Regions from separate parts of the Streptococcus sp. HMSC072C09 genome, predicted to be linked through region 3. Evidence: predicted binding sites of a transcription regulator. Region 3 holds the regulator's gene; each other region holds the start of a gene.

Region 1 (2,271 bases), on a different contig from region 3:
GTAAAGAAGGCATTCAAGCCCATTCCTGGTGCTTGTGCATACGGTAAATTGGCATAAAAAGCCATCATCAAGGTTCCGACAACAGATCCAATAATCGTTGCAAGGAAGACCCCTTGAGCTGGCATACCTGTTTGTGACAACATTTGCGGATTTACGAAGAGGATATAACTCATCGCAAAAAAGGTTGTCAAACCAGCAAGAACCTCTGTTCGAACAGTGGTTCCATGTTCTGAAAGTTTAAAAAACTTATCCATTTCAGAATAAACTCCTTTTTCATCATTCTCGCTCCCAATCAATTTGCGAACGTTATTTCTATTTTACCAAAAGATCTTTCGCCTTTCAAGAAATCCTACTTCTCTTCTCGATTTTTGAGCGCTTTTCCGATTTTTCTGATATAATGGTCTCATTCTTCTCGAAAGGAACTGAATTATGCATAAAAAGATGATCGCTCTAGATTTAGACGGCACCCTCTTAAATTCCGAAAGCAAATTGAGCGACTTTACTATTGATACGATTAAAAAAATTAGTGCTCTTGGCCATAAAGTTATTATTACAACAGGCCGCCCCTACCGTATGGCGCACACCTATTACAAACAGCTAGAGCTAGATACTCCGATGATCAATTTTAACGGCTCCCTAACGCATCTCCCTGAGAAAAAATGGGCGGATGAACAATGTTTGACTTTAGATAAAAAATACCTGTTAGATATGGTCGCTAACCGAGACACCATCCAAGCGGACTTTATCGCTGGCGAATACCGCAATAAATTCTTTATTACCGATCCAAATGAGCACGTTGCAGATCCTAAACTATTCGGTATTGAATCTTTCCAACCAGAAAATCAATTCAATCCCAAACGGGTAACGAGCGACCCAAACTGTATCCTCTTTCAAACGAAAGCGGAAGACAAATATGCTCTGGCAGATGAAATGAATCGGCATTATGACTACAATCTGTCTATCAATACTTGGGGTGGTCCCTTAAATATTCTGGAATGCAATCCAAAAAATGTGACCAAAGCTTCTGCTCTGACCTACCTTCTGGATAAACTCAATATGGATCAGAAGGATTTGATTGCCTTTGGAGACGAGCACAACGATACCGACATGCTAGCTCTCGCTGGTCATGGATACGCTATGAAAAATGCCAGCTCCGTCCTTCTCCCATATGCAGACTCCATCACAGATTTCACCAATAACGAAGACGGTGTAGCGCGCCAACTCATTCAATTATTCTTATAATAGGAACAGACATGAGTTATCCCCTCATGTCTTTTTCTTCGCCAAATACTTAATCGGTTAATCAATACCCTCCTTTTTTTCCATTTTTTTATTGTTCAATAGATAAGTTTGTGATATTATTAACATAGTTATTAAAGAAGCGCTTTCAAAAAATGCTAAATCGCTTCTCGTTCACTTAAGGAGGAACAAAATGAAAGCTGTTGTTGTTAATCCAGAAGGTACTGGTGTTGAAATCGTTGCAAACAAAGACATGCGTCCACTTGAAACAGGGGAAGCACTTGTTCAAATCGAATACTGTGGTGTCTGCCACACTGACTTGCACGTTGCTCACGGGGACTTCGGTAAAGTTCCAGGCCGTGTTCTTGGACACGAAGGAATCGGTATTGTTAAAGAAGTTGCTCCAGATGTCAAGAGCCTAAAAGTTGGGGATCGTGTCAGTGTCGCATGGTTCTTCGAAGGATGTGGAACTTGTGAATACTGTACAACTGGTCGTGAAACTCTTTGCCGTACTGTAAAAAATGCTGGTTACTCTGTTGATGGAGGAATGGCTGAACAATGTATCGTTACTGCAGATTACGCAGTGAAAGTACCTGAAGGATTAGATCCAGCCCAAGCTTCTTCTATTACCTGTGCAGGTGTTACAACTTACAAAGCCATCAAAGAAGCCAAAGCTGAACCAGGACAATGGATCGTTATCTATGGAGCTGGTGGACTAGGAAACTTGGCTGTTCAATATGCTAAGAAAGTCTTCAACGCACATGTCATCGCTGTCGATATCAACAATGATAAACTAGAATTGGCGAAAGAAGTTGGTGCAGACTTTGTCATCAACGGTCGCGAAGTTGAAGATGTCCCAGGATTGATCAAAGAAAAAACAAATGGTGGAGCTCACTCTGCTGTCGTAACAGCTGTTTCTAAAGTAGCTTTCAACCAAGCAGTAGATTCTGTTCGTGCAGGTGGCCGCGTGGTCGCAGTTGGTCTTCCTTCTGAAATGATGGACCTCAGCATTGTGAAAACTGTATTAGATGG
Region 2 (2,271 bases), on a different contig from region 3:
TTTTCCATACAAAAAAACAAGATCCACATGAGACCTTGCTTTCCTGTTTTTAATTAAGCTTTGCCTTCTGAACCGAATACGTCGATACGTTCTTCAACAGCTGCTGTAATTGCTTCGAAACCTGGTTTCAAGAATTTACGTGGGTCGAAGAGTTTCTTCTTGTCGTATTCTGCTTCGTTTGCATCATATTCACGTACGAATTGACGAGTAGCATTTGCAAATGCGATTTGGCATTCAGTGTTCACGTTAACTTTCGCAACACCAAGTTTGATCGCTGCTTGGATTTGATCATCAGGGATACCTGATCCACCGTGCAATACGATTGGGAATCCTGGAACAGCTTCAGTCAATTTTTGCAAGTGGTCAAGGTGAAGACCTTTCCAGTTTGCTGGGTAAGGACCGTGGATGTTACCGATACCTGCAGCCAAGAAGTCGATTCCTGTAGCAACCATTGCTTTAGCGTCTTCGATTGGTGCCAATTCACCGTCACCGATGATACCGTCTTCTTCACCACCGATAGTACCAACTTCAGCTTCTACTGAGATACCTTTAGCATGAGCTTTTTCAACGACATCTTTCGCCAATTTAAGGTTTTCTTCAACTGGAAGGTGTGAACCGTCAAACATGATTGAAGTGTAACCAGCTTCGATACATTCAAGAGCATCGTCGTAGTGACCATGGTCAAGGTGAATAGCAACTGGTACAGTAATACCCATTGATTCTACAAGGTTTTCAATAAGGGCTTTACATACTTTGTAACCACCCATGTATTTAGCAGCACCCATAGAAGTTTGGATAAGTACTGGAGCTTTCTTAGCTTCTGCTGCACGCAAGATAGCTTGAGTCCACTCAAGGTTGTTTGTGTTAAATCCACCAACTGCATAACCATTGTCACGAGCTGCTTGGACAAATTTTTCTGCTGAAACGATTGCCATTTGTTATAGGCCTCCTATAAATTTTTGTGGGGTTAATCCCACTTACATTGTTTATTTTATCACTTTTTAGATGAAATTGCTAGCTTTTCCTGTAGCTTTAAGCGATTTCTTACGATAAATGAGGAGGAACCCTCTCCCTCCTAAGACTTCCATCCTATTCAAAAAGCAAAAAAGGAGCTTAAGCCCCTTTCAATCTTTCTCTTTAAAATTTTTTAACGAAAGGAGAAAAGCAATCCCGCAAATCACAAAGGATACCGCTGCAACCCATTGAGAATAGAAATAAGCAGCAAATAACTGACTGTCAGTAAACATTTTCCCAAGAAGTTCGTTTACCAAACCCTCAAGAACGGGAATATTCTCACCCACAGCAAGGATTGACGCAAGAAAGAGAATACTGCCCGCTATCAGAAAAAGATAAAGAATCCATTTTTTGATTCTTTTTTCATCTCTGAGCAGATACTGAGACGCCATCGCAATTAGAAAAATGAAAACATTCCATATGTTTAAGGCGATAAAGTATCTAAAGGTATATTTGTATGCGCCTATCCCCATCGCTAAAATCAGGATAGGACCGAAAAAATTAATGGCACTTCCCAATAGTGCAAAGAGGCCATCGACCAAAACCAGATACTTCTTCTTCATGTTCTCACCTCATCTCATACCTATTCTACCACAAAGATATTTGAAAACAAAAAAAGATAGCAGAAGCTATCTTGATCCGATGCGGAGAGAGGGACTTGAACCCTCACGACCTAAAGCGGTCACAGGATCCTTAGTCCTGCGCGTCTGCCAATTCCGCCATCCCCGCGATTGAGTACTTTACTAGTATATCAATCAACGACTTTTTTGTCAAGATTTTTTTCAAACTTTTTTCAGAGTTTGTCATTTTTTCACAAAAAGGGAGCAGGTCGAAGGACCTGCTCCCTTGATTTTTATTTGCTATCATGGTTTTCAACTGCCGCTGTGATAAAGGCTGTGTAAAGTCCTTCTGGGCGGTTTGGACGGCTTGACAATTCTGGGTGGTATTGGCAAGCAACAAAGAATTTGTTTTCTGGGATTTCAACGATTTCGACCAAACGGTTGTCTGGTGAAACGCCTGAGAAGACAAATCCTGCTTCTTCGAACTGTTCACGGAAAGCATTGTTAAACTCATAACGGTGACGGTGGCGACGTTGCACCACTTCTTGATTGTCATAGGCAGCGGCTGCTTTTGATCCTCGTTTGAGTTTAGATGGGTAAAGACCGAGACGGAGCGTTCCTCCCATGTCTTCCACATCAATTTGGTCCCGCATGATATCGATAATTGGATACTTGGTTTCTGGATCCAATTCGGATG
Region 3 (2,271 bases):
TTTTCAATAAAGATTTGACAGGTTTTAAGATCAATATTACTGACAAGTCTGGACTTCGCCTGGTTAATATCTTTAAAAATCCGGAAAATGACATTATCCAACAAAAATTCTATTTCTTAATGGATAGTCTTGTCGAAAGAGAAATTTTCAACAAAACAGAGGCCTAATATGGTAACCCTAACTTATATCGACGCTTACCAAGTAGAACGAACGACTACTTATCCCGACCTTGCAGCCTGCATTCTAGCTTTTTCAGGCTGTGTAACCTTGCCTGACTCTTACTCAATCGTATCCATTGAATACAAGGGGGAAAAGCTCCCCTATACAGGGCGAGTCGATGGACTCTATGCTTTTTTGAAAAAGGTAGAACAAGCTGAAAACTAAGCTGATGCTGATGGAACTCTCCCATCGCCATCAGCTTTTTCTTTAGACAAAAATATTTTTGAAAAACCGCCCTAGATAGTTGATTTTTTCACAATCTTCCTATACAATAAGGGGGAAAGGTTGTGATATTGTGAAACATGATAAAAATACTCCAATTCCACGCGCAACAGCAAAACGCTTATCGCTCTACTACCGCATTTTTAAACGCTTTAACTCTGAAAAAATAGAGCGCGCCAATTCCAAGCAAATTGCTGATGCAATTGGGATTGACTCTGCTACCGTTCGCCGAGATTTTTCTTATTTTGGTGAATTAGGAAGACGGGGATTTGGTTATGACGTAAAAAAACTGATGAACTTCTTTGCCGATCTTTTAAATGACAATGCCATTACCAATGTCGCTATTGTGGGGATCGGAAATATGGGAAGTGCGCTTCTCAACTATCGCTTCCATGAACGCAATAAGATGAAAATTGTTATGGCGTTTGATCTAGACGATCATGAACTGATTAATACTAAAAGTAAGGACGGAATTCCTATTTACGGTATTTCCTCTATTAAAGAAAAGCTCAAACAAGAAGGCATTCAAACAGCCATCCTGACTGTTCCAAGCGTCAAGGCTCAAGAAGTAGCTAGCCTTTTGGTAGACGCTGGGGTCAAGGGAATTCTCAGCTTCTCACCAGTGCATCTGACAGTCCCTAAAGATGTCGTCGTCCAATATGTCGATCTCACCAGTGAATTGCAAACACTCCTTTATTTCATGCGAAAAAACGAAGAATAAAGACTTATAGTTTAACAAGAAAAGAGACTGGGACAAAAGTCCTAGCCTCTCAATTATTTTTAGGTTGTCGAGCAAGACGCAGTGGTTGAGTGGGCTCTACTACGCTGATTTCATCAGCTTTTACAGCCCTACTCAACTGTGCGGAGGTGGGACGACGAAATCGAATTCCAACGAATTACCGATTTCTGTCCCACTCTCTTTTTTATACCAAATAATCAGTTTCTTCTCGGTAACTATAATAGTTTTCTTCAGATACAATCAAGTGATCCAATAGGGTTAAGCCCATCACTTCACAGGCCTCTAAGACTCGATGCGTTACTTCATCATCATTTTTACTTGGAAATACGGCACCAGATGGATGATTGTGAGCCAAAATGATGGAGGTTGCCATGTGTTTTAGTGCATAATGCAGGATTTCACGTGGCTCCGCAATACTTCGATTCACGGTTCCAATAAATATGGTCTGTTGATGAATAATTTCATTTTGCGTATTTAAATAGAGGGCAACCAGGTGTTCCTGTTTCTTATGGCCGATTTCCTGTTGAATTTTATGGGCCAATTTCTGACTGCTCATGATCTGTTCAGAACTCATTAATTCATCTTTATGAATCCTTCGTCCAAACTCAATCACAGCCTGAAGTTCGATGGCCTTCACCCGGCCAATGCCAGAGATTTCCTGTAGCTCCTCTAGGGTTAATTGACTTAACTCCTTTAAACTATTAACCGAACTCAAAAGCCCTTGTGCAATCTCATAAACGCTTTTTTGCTTATTGCCTGTCCGTAAGAGAATGGATAACAATTCTTGATGACTCAGCTTATCCACCCCTTCAGAAACCAAACGTTCTCTAGGAAGCAAAGATGGTTCAATAAATGATATGTCGTACATAATTTCCTCCTCACTTATTAATTCGTAATAAATGGAGAAAACGACGATCTTTCATTATTTACTGGCAATTTCTTGTTTCAAATCATCTAACACTAAGACTTCATCTTTATTAAAGCGGATCTGGTAACCTGTTTGAACTTGCTCAAGCTCCTTTAAAAACTGTTGAATTTCACAGCGGATCAAGTACTCCTGACTCTGAGGAATGGCCTCTAAAGCTTGGTAG

Evidence for each region. The regulator Rex, encoded in region 3, represses fermentation and respiration genes when NADH is low (regulators of the CRP and FNR family bind a similar motif). The targets are predictions, from matches to a motif close to TTGTGAANTANTTCACAA.
Region 1: adhP (alcohol dehydrogenase AdhP) is a predicted target of Rex. The motif match lies at 1,351-1,368, and genes of this name have one in related genera.
Region 2: HMPREF2893_RS05540 (class II fructose-bisphosphate aldolase) is a predicted target of Rex. The motif match lies at 983-1,000, and genes of this name have one in related genera.

Annotation. Positions count from the first base shown of each region.
Region 1 is NZ_KV811496.1:71,525-73,795, forward strand. Features, by position in the region: gene HMPREF2893_RS04270 (NCS2 family permease) at 1-254, opposite strand, end outside; gene HMPREF2893_RS04275 (Cof-type HAD-IIB family hydrolase) at 430-1,242, shown strand; gene adhP (alcohol dehydrogenase AdhP) at 1,433-2,271, shown strand, end outside.
Region 2 is NZ_KV811500.1:228,307-230,577, reverse strand. Features, by position in the region: gene HMPREF2893_RS05540 (class II fructose-bisphosphate aldolase) at 54-935, opposite strand; gene HMPREF2893_RS05535 (hypothetical protein) at 1,125-1,577, opposite strand; tRNA gene HMPREF2893_RS05530 (tRNA-Leu) at 1,658-1,743, opposite strand; gene HMPREF2893_RS05525 (CTP synthase) at 1,868-2,271, opposite strand, start outside.
Region 3 is NZ_KV811488.1:41,921-44,191, reverse strand. Features, by position in the region: gene HMPREF2893_RS02600 (DUF1831 domain-containing protein) at 1-167, shown strand, start outside; gene HMPREF2893_RS02595 (DUF4649 family protein) at 169-384, shown strand; gene HMPREF2893_RS02590 (redox-sensing transcriptional repressor Rex) at 515-1,162, shown strand; gene radC (RadC family protein) at 1,365-2,048, opposite strand; gene HMPREF2893_RS02580 (porphobilinogen deaminase) at 2,103-2,271, opposite strand, start outside.